Regions from separate parts of the Kitasatospora sp. NPDC088779 genome, predicted to be linked through region 1. Evidence: riboswitches for the same ligand, from Rfam matches in the RefSeq annotation. Region 1 holds a riboswitch; the other holds the start of a gene.

Region 1 (4,588 bases):
GTCTAGGGCCGCAGGCGGCAGCCGGACCCGGAGGACATCCCCTCCGGGCCCGGCTGTGCCCGGTTTGTGACACGGCACACGCGGGTGGGTGCCGGGCGCCAGGGCGTCAGAACGCCGGGTGCTCGCGGGTGTCCAGCTCCGCCCGGCCGGCCATCGTCGAGGAGGCCTCGGCGTGGAACCGGCGCGGGATGCGGCCGGCCCGGTGGGCGAACCGGCCCGCCTCGGCGGCGTGCCGCATCGCCTCGGCCATCAGCACCGGGTCCTGCGCCCTGGTCACCGCGGAGGCGAGCATCACCGCCGCGCAGCCCAGCTCCATCGCCAGCGCGACGTCCGAGGCGGTGCCGGCGCCCGCGTCCAGGATCACCGGGACGCCCGCGTCCTCCACGATCAGCTGGAAGTTGTGCGGGTTGCGGATGCCCAGGCCGGAGCCGATCGGCGAGCCCAGCGGCATGATCGCCGCGCAGCCGACGTCCTCCAGCTTGCGCGCCAGCACCGGGTCGTCGTTGGTGTACGGCAGCACCGTGAAGCCGTCGTCGACCAGGGTCTCGGCGGCGTCCAGCAGCTCGATCGGGTCCGGCAGGAGGGTCCGCTCGTCGGCGATCACCTCCAGCTTCACCCAGTCGGTGCCGAGCGCCTCGCGGGCCAGCCGGGCGGTCAGCACGGCCTCCCCGGCGGTGAAGCAGCCCGCCGTGTTGGGCAGCACCCGGATGCCGTTGCGGGTCAGCACGTCCAGGACGGAGCCCTGGGTGCCGGCGTCGACCCGGCGCATCGCCACGGTGGTCAGCTCGGTGCCGGAGGCCAGCAGCGCCCGTTCCAGGATCTCCAGGCTGGGTGCGCCGCCGGTGCCCATGATCAGCCGGGAGCCGAAGGACTCCCCGGCGATGGTCAGCAGGTCGTCAGCCATGTCAGCCTCCCTGGACGGCGGTGAGGATCTCGATCCGGTCGCCCGCCGACAGTTCCGTGGCCGGCCACGAACTGCGCGGCACCACGGCCTCGTTGAGGGCGGCGGCGACGCCGCTGTGGGCGGCGCTGAGGGTGGCCACCACCTCCGCGAGGGTGGTCGTGGCGGACACCCGGCGGGGCTCGCCGTTGACGGTCAGCCCGATCTCGGCCGGTGTGGTCTGGGCCGGTGTGGTCTGGGGTGGTGCGATCTCGGTCATGCGGAGGCCTTCGTGGTGGAGCGGTCGGGGGAGAACCGGGTGGGTGTGAACGGCTTTGCAAGCTCGGGGAGTTCGCCGGTCGCCAGGTACTCGGCGAGCAGGTCGGCGGTCACCGGGGTGAGCAGCACGCCGTTGCGGTAGTGGCCGGTGGCGGCGACCAGCCCGGGCAGCGCGGTCGGGCCCAGCAGCGGGGCGTTGTCCGGCGAACCGGGACGCAGCCCGGCCGAGGTCTCCAGCAGCGGGAGTTCGGTGATGCCCGGCACCAACTCGTGGGCGTCGCGCAGCAGTTCGTACACCCCGCCGGCGGTGACCGTGGTGTCGTAGCCCTGCTCCTCGGTGGTCGCGCCGATCACCAGCTCGCCGTTCTCCCGGGGCACCAGGTACAGGTGCTGTCCGCGCACCACCGCGCGGACGTTGCGGGACAGGAACGGCCGGTACGCCTCGGGGATCCGCAGCCGCAGGATCTGCCCCTTCACCGGGCGGACGGCCGGCAGCACGCCCTCCGGCAGCCCGGGCAGCCGGTGGCTGTGCGGGCCGGCCGCGAGCACCACCTGGTCGGCCCTTCGGGTCTCGCCGGTGCCGAGCCGGGCGCCGACCGCGCGGCCGTCCTCGACCAGCAGCCCGACGGCCTCGGCCCGGTGGAGCACGACCCCGGCGAGCTCGCAGGCGGCCACCAGGGCGGTCAGCAGCCGGCGGGGATCCACCTGGTGGTCGTCCGCGACGTGCAGGCCGCCGCGCACGCCGGGGGCGAGCATCGGCTCCAGCCTGCGGGCCTCCCGGCCGGTCAGCCAGGCCGAGTCCAGGCCGAGCCGCTGGTGGAAGGCGTGCAGCTCGCGCAGTTCCTCGCGGTCGTCGGAGTCCAGCGCGACGGCGATCGTGCCGCACCGGCGGTACCCGGTGTCCAGGCCGCCGCTCGCCTCGGTGAGCTCGGCGGCGAAGTCCCCGTACCGCTGGTTGGAGGCCATGCCGAGGCGCAGCAGCGGCTCCTCGCCGTACTGCAGCTCGGTGACCGGGGCGAGCATCCCGGCCGCGACCCCGGCCGCCCCGCCGCCGGGGGAGGGGTCGACCACGACGATGTTCCCCAGCCCGCGCTGCGCGGCGCGCCAGGCGACGGCGAGGCCGATGACGCCCCCGCCGATCACCAACACGTCGGCGTGGGTTTCCTCGGGCAAGCGTGACAAGGCTGCTCTTCTCCCTTCGCCGGAATGACCCGGATCAGGTTCGGACGGTCGCGGGCCGTGCCAGCCCGCCTCTCAGCCCGGTACGCCGGGCTCCCGTGATGGTGCCCCCACCATAACGCCGGGGGCGGGCCCGGCCGAAGGCCCGTACGCGGGGTGGACGGGCCGGTGGCCCCGGCAGGGCGCTGAGTACAGTGACGGGCGTGGCAGAGCTGAACGGAACGGATCAGGTGGTCGTCGTCGGGGCCGGGCTGGCCGGGGCGCAGTGCGCCCTGAAGCTGCGGCAGGGCGGCTGGCGGGGGCGGATCACGCTGGTCGGGGAGGAGCCGCACGCGCCGTACGACCGGCCGCCGCTCTCCAAGGACGTGCTGCTCGGCAAGGCCGACGCCACCACCCTGGACATCGACTACCCGCACCTGGGCATCGAACTGCTCACCGGCCGCCGCGCGACCGGCCTCGCCCCCGGAGTGCTGCACACCGACGCCGGCGACCTCCCGTACGACGCCCTGGTGATCGCCACCGGCGCCACCCCGCGCGCCCTGCCCGGCGCCGAGCGCGCGCACCTGCTGCACACCCTGGACGACGCGCTGGCGCTGCGTGCCCTGCTGCGGCCCGGCCTGCGGCTGGTGCTGGTCGGCGCGGGCTGGATCGGCGCCGAGGTGTCCACCGCCGCCCGCGCGGCCGGCTGCGAGGTGACGGTGGTCGAGGCGGGCCCGGCGCCCGTCCCCGGCGCGCTGCCGGCCGAGGTCGGTTCGGCGATGGCCGCCTGGTACGCCGAGGCCGGTGTCGACCTGCGCTGCGGGGTCGGCGTGGCCGCCGTCGAGGAGGGCGCGGTGCTGCTGGCGGACGGCTCGCACCTGCCCGCCGACGAGGTCGTGGTCGGCGTCGGCGCCCGGCCCGCGACGGGCTGGCTGGCCGGTTCCGGCGTCGAGCTGGACGGCACCGGCGCCGTCCTGGTGGACGGGCGGCTGCGCACCGGCCTGCCCGGCGTCTTCGCGGCCGGGGACTGCGTCAGCTACCCGTCCGCCCGCTCCGGCGCCCGGCTGGCCGTCCAGCACTGGGACCACGCGTTGCAGTCCGGCGAGGCCGTGGCGGCCGCCGTCCTCGGCGCGGACGCGCCGCCGTACGACCCGGTGCCGTACTTCTGGTCGGAGCAGTTCGGGCGGATGGTCCAGTACGCCGGGCGGCACGCCGAGGGCGACGAACTGCTGTGGCGCGGCGGCCCGCAGGACGCCTCCTGGACGGCGCTCTGGCTGCGCGACGGGGTGCCGAGCGCGCTGCTGGCCGTCGACCGGCCGCGCGACCTCACCCAGGGCCGCCGGCTGATCGAGCGCGGCACCGCGCTGGACCGGGCCCGCGCGGCGGACCCCTCGGTGCCGCTGAAGTCGGCGGTCGCGGGGTAGCGGCTGGTGCGCGGGGGGCTGTGGAGGTGGCAGTCTGGTGGCGTGAGTGAGATTGAAAGCAAGATCGAAGCCCTGGTTTCCGAGTGGATGTACCTGCCCGACATCTCGGAGCAGTGGGGGGTGCGCGTCACCGAGGTGCGCGACCTGGTCCGCAGCGGCGGGCTGATCGCCGTCCGGCGGGGCCCCAACAAGTCGCTGCAGGTCCCTGCGGCGTTCATCGACGGCCAGGGGCTGGTCAAGCACCTGTCCGGCACCCTGACCGTGCTGCGCGACTGCGGGTACAACGACGTGGAGATCCTGGAGTGGCTCTTCACCGAGGACCCGTCGCTGCCCGGCAGCCCGATCCAGGCGCTGCAGGAGAACCGCGGCACCGAGGTCAAGCGGCGCGCCCAGGCGATGCTGATCTGATGGCGGCGGACGCACCGCGCCGGCGGCTGGCCGACGCCCGGCTGTACCTGTGCACCGACGCCCGCCGGGAGCAGGGCGACCTCGCCCAGTTCCTGGACGCGGCGCTGGCGGGCGGGGTGGACATCGTCCAGCTCCGGGACAAGGGCCTGGAGGCCAAGCAGGAGCTGGCGGCCCTGGAGGTCTTCGCGGACGCCTGCCGCCGCCACGGCAAGCTGCTGGCCGTCAACGACCGCGCCGACGTCGCGCACGCGGCCCGGCCGGACGTGCTGCACCTCGGGCAGGACGACCTGCCGGTGCCGGCCGCCCGGGCGATCCTCGGCGACGAGGTGCTGATCGGCCGGTCCTGCCACGCCGAGTCCGAGGTGGACGCGGCGCTCGCCGAGCCCGGCGTGGACTACTTCTGCACGGGCCCGGTCTGGCCGACCCCGACCAAGCCGGG
Region 2 (4,588 bases), on a different contig from region 1:
GACCTTGGTGTTGAACTGCTGGCCGTTGCGGGTGTACTCGACGTCGACGGTCTCGCCGGGCTTGTGCGTCCAGATCCGGCTGACCAGGGCGGGGCCGTTGTCGATCGGCACTCCGCCGAGCTTGGTGATGACGTCGCCCGGCTTGAGACCGGCCTTGTCGGCGGCGCCGCCGGGGGTGACGGCCGGCTGGCCCTGGATGTCGCGGGTCTGGATCTGCGCGCCGTCGCCCTTGTAGTCGTCGTTGCGCAGCACGTCGAGCTTGGCGTAGACCGGCTTGCCGGTCTTGATCAGGGTGTCGGCGACCCACTTGGCCTGGTTGATCGGGATGGCGAAGCCGAGGCCGATGCTGCCGGCCCGGCCGTTGGCGGAGGCGTTGGACTGGATCGCCGAGTTGATGCCGATCACCGAGCCGCTGGAGTCGAGCAGCGGGCCGCCGGAGTTGCCGGGGTTGATCGAGGCGTCGGTCTGCAGGGCGTTCATGTAGGAGGACTGGCCGCCGGTCTCGTCGCCGGAGGCGACCGGGCGGTCCTTGGCGCTGACGATGCCGCTGGTGACGGTGGACTCCAGGCCGTACGGCGCACCGATCGCGACGGTGGCGTCACCGACGTTGACCTTGTCGGAGTCGGCCAGCGGAAGCGGGGCCAGCTTGCTCTTCGGCGGGTTTTCGATCTTGACCACGGCGACGTCGTAGCCCTCGGCGTGGCCCAGCACGGACGCGTTGTAGGACGTGCCGTCGGCGAACTTGACGGTCAGTTTGCCGCCGTTGAGGGTCGGCGCGACCACGTGGTTGTTGGTGAGGATGTGGCCCTCGGTGTCGAAGACGAAGCCGGTGCCGGTGCCCGACTCGCCGTTGCCCTGCGCCTTGATGGTGACGACGCTGGGCAGCGCCTTCTGCGCGATGCCGGCGATCGAGCCGGGGGCGGGCTCGTTCTTCTGGGTGTTGCTGGCCTGGACGGTGGTGCTGCGGTGGTCGTCGGCGCTGCTGGTGCTGTCGTTGCGGTCCGCGACGGTCACGCCGAGCGCACCGCCGGCCACGCCGGCGACCAGCGCGACGGCGGCGATCAGGGCGACCAGGCCGCCGCGCTTCTTGCGCGGGCCGCCGGGGCCGCCGGGGTAGTCGGCCGGGTAGCCGAGCGGTCCGGCCGGGCCACCCGGGTAGCCCGCGCCGCCGCCGGCATCGTGGGAGGCACCCCAGCCGCCGAGCGGCTGGCCGGCGCCGAACGGGTGGTGGCCGGGCGCGGGGTGCGCGGCGGGCGCGCCGGGGGCGGCCGGGGTGCCGTACGGGTCGTGCGGGCCGGCGGCGGGGACGCCGTGGGCCGGGGTGGCGTACGGGTTGGCACCCGGCGGCAGGGCCGGGCTCTCGGCGACGGGTGCGACGGGTGCAGCGGGTGCCGCCGGCGCGGCCGGGACCGGCGGGGCGGGCGGCAGGACCGGCGGCGGCGCGTCGATGTAGCCGGTGGCGGCGTCGACCGGGGCGGCCGGTGCGTCGACGACCGGCGCGGCCGGGGTCTGCGGGGGCGCCTCCGGCGCGGGGACCTTGGTGAAGGCCACGGTGGGCTGGTACCCGCCCTCGGCCGGAACACCATCGGCCGCAACGCCCTCCGTCGGCGCGGCCTCAGCCGGTGCGGCCTCGGCGGCCGGAGCGGCCCCGGGCTCGGGGACCCGGCCGAAGGCCAGTGTCGGCTGGTGCCCGCCCGAGGCGTGGCCGTCGGAAGCGGGAACAGCCGCCGCCTGGCCGCCCGAGGGCTGCTCCCCCTGCGGCCCGGTGGGCCCAACCTCGCGCTCGGTGCTCACGAACGACCTCCATAGCTGACAGAACCAAGGACCATAGTTTTTCGTACTGCCGATTCGTTTGCCGTAAGGACCCCTCTGAATAACTCATAAGAATCCTTAGCCGCAGCCGACAGCCGGGCCGCCGACCAGGCTGTCCTACGCCGACGACCGAGCGATGACCGAGCCGACGAGCAAGTCGACGGCCGAACCGAAGACCAGGCCGACGACCGGAGGCTCCCCCACCTCCGCCGGGCGTCCCGCGATGCGGGCCGCACACCCCGTGGCCTTGGCGTTCACCCCCGGGCCGGTTAGCCTGTCGCTCACAACTGACACGCGGGAGCTTGGACCATCCAGGCTGAGAGTGCGCTGGTCGACCGTACGCCACGGGATCGTGGGCGGACCGTCGAGGGGGCGCAGACCGCCGGAACCTGTCCGGGTAATGCCGGCGTAGGGAGTATCGGCCATGTCGCCTGCTTCGCCATCCTCTTCTTCGGACGCGCCCGCGTCCAAGGGTTTCCCCGAACCGTCCCCGACCGCTCACGGCGGTGACAGCGGTCACGCGGGCCCCACCGGCACGGCGACCGCCGTCCTGGAGCGCCCGGAGCGTGCCGAGGCGCCGCTCGTGCTGGACACCGAGCCGCCGCGCACGCTGCGCTTCCGGGACCACTTCGCGCTCTGGATGAACCTGGGCGTCAGCCTGATCGGCTTCTCCACCGCCGCGACCGTGCTCGGCGCCAAGGGCAGCGAGCTGTCGCTGGCCGCCGCGGTGACCGCGATCGTGGCCGGCACCGTGGTCGGCACCGCGATGCTCGGCGTGGCCGCGCTGATCGGAGCCCGTACCGGCGCGCCCGCGATGGCGAACCTGCGCGGGCTGTTCGGCACCCGGCTGTCGTATGTCCCGACGGTGCTGAACATCGTCCAGTGCGTCGGCTGGGGCGTGTTCGAGCTGCTGACGATCGCGGCGGGCGCGCAGACCGTCGCCCACACCGACGGCTACCGCTGGCTGTTCGTGCTCCTGGCGGGCGCGCTGACCACCGCGCTGACCATCTGGCCGCTGGGCTCGATCGCGGTGCTGCGCCGCTTCGTGGCCGGTGCGGTCGCCGTCGCGATGGTGTACTTCACCGTCCAGCTGGGCCGCCAGGGGGTGCCCGACCCGGGCGCCGGCAACTGGCACGGCTTCCTGGGCGCCACCGACGCGATGATCGCGGTGTCGATCTCCTTCGTCCCGCTGGCCGCCGACTACACCCGGCACTCGCGCACCGCACGCTCGGCGTTCTGGGGCAGCTTCTCCGGCTACACGATCGCCCAGGTCTGGTGCTACGTGCTCGGCCTGATGGCCCTGCTGCAGTCCGACGGCGACCCGAACAGGATCTTCGACTCCTTCCTCGGCGTCTGGGCCGGCTGGCTGTTCCTGCTGGTGCTGGTGCTGCGCGAGACGGACCAGTCCTTCGCCAACGTGTACTCGACCGCGATGTCGGTGCAGAACCTGCTGCCGAAGGTGGACCGCCGGGTGCTGACCGGCGGGATCGGCCTGCTGATCACCGTGCTGGCACTGCAGATCGACAAGTTCACCGACACCTACACCAACTTCCTCGGTCTGATCGGCTCGGTCTTCGTGCCGCTGCTGGCGGTGCTGGCGGTGGACTACTTCTTCGGCGCCGGCCGGTACGGCTGGAACCTCTCCGCCGACGCGCCCTCGCGCCGCCTGATGCTGCTGCCCTGGGTGCTGGGCTTCGCGGTCTACCAGTTCATCGCGCCGACCGCGGTGGCCGGCTGGTGGACGGACTTCTGGACCTCCGCCCAGGACGCCCTGCACTTCACCCCGCAGGAGTGGACGTCCGCCTCGCTGTTCGCCTTCCTGGTGCCCGCGCTGGTCACCTGGGCGCTCACCCCGCTGACCCGCAGGACGGCGCCGAGCTGACCGACCGACACCGAAGACGGCCCCGCAGATTGGGGCCGTCTTCGCCTGCGCGTCACTTCCGCCGCCTATCGTGGGGCCCGTGACCAGCACAGACCCGTCCTCGACGGCGGCGCGCACCACGCCGCCCGTCCAGGTGATCGCCCACCGCGGTTCCTCGCACGCCCTGCCCGAGCACACCCTGGCGGCGTACCGGCGCGCGCTCGACGAGGGCGCGGACGCGGTCGAGTGCGACGTCCGGCTGACCGCCGACGGCGAGCTGGTCTGCGTGCACGACCGCCGGATCGGCCGGGTCTCCAACGGCCAGGGCACCGTCTCGGCGATGACGCTGGCCGAGCTGGAGGCGTACGACTTCGGCGCCTGGAAGACCGGCCGCCCCAGCACCGACCCCGAGCTGCGCGGCGTGCTGCGGCTGGAGCGGCTGCTGGAGCTGGTGGTGGACTGCGGCCGCCCGGTGGACCTGGCGATCGAGACCAAGCACCCGGTGCGCTACCGCGGCCGGGTGGAGGCCGAACTGCTGCGGACGCTCGAACGCTTCAAGATCGGCGCGAGCCGGGAGGGCGAGCGCCCTTCGGCCCGGATCATGAGCTTCTCCTCGGTGGGGCTGAACCGGGTGGCGGCCTCGGCGCCGGAGTACCGGCGGGTGTTCCTGTTCGAACGGACCCTGCCGCTGCTCGGCCGGCTGCGCCCGGGCTCCCCGCTGCCGGGCGGGGCTCGGATCGCCGGACCGGGCATCGACCTGGTGCGGGCCCGCCCGCAGCTGGTGACGCGGCTGCGCGAGCTGGGGCACGAGGTGCACGTGTGGACCGTGGACGAACCGGCCGACGTGGAACTGTGCCTGGAGCTCGGGGTGTCCGCGATCATCACCAACCGGCCCGCCGAGGTCCTGGCGCAGCT

The links. A riboswitch is a leader RNA that binds a small molecule or an ion and turns the genes downstream of it on or off. The one in region 1 is predicted to bind thiamine pyrophosphate.
Region 2: another riboswitch for thiamine pyrophosphate. It lies ahead of AB0P03_RS05040 (cytosine permease); the one in region 1 lies ahead of thiO (glycine oxidase ThiO).

The regions. Positions count from the first base shown of each region.
Region 1 is NZ_JBFBHW010000011.1:91,775-96,362, reverse strand. It holds gene AB0P03_RS12945 (thiazole synthase) at 107-904, opposite strand; gene thiS (sulfur carrier protein ThiS) at 906-1,160, opposite strand; gene thiO (glycine oxidase ThiO) at 1,157-2,332, opposite strand; TPP riboswitch at 2,336-2,448, opposite strand; gene AB0P03_RS12930 (FAD-dependent oxidoreductase) at 2,533-3,741, shown strand; gene AB0P03_RS12925 (Rv2175c family DNA-binding protein) at 3,784-4,149, shown strand; gene thiE (thiamine phosphate synthase) at 4,149-4,588, shown strand, end outside.
Region 2 is NZ_JBFBHW010000004.1:167,188-171,775, forward strand. It holds gene AB0P03_RS05035 (trypsin-like peptidase domain-containing protein) at 1-1,794, opposite strand, end outside; TPP riboswitch at 2,097-2,244, shown strand; gene AB0P03_RS05040 (cytosine permease) at 2,237-3,694, shown strand; gene AB0P03_RS05045 (glycerophosphodiester phosphodiesterase family protein) at 3,774-4,588, shown strand, end outside.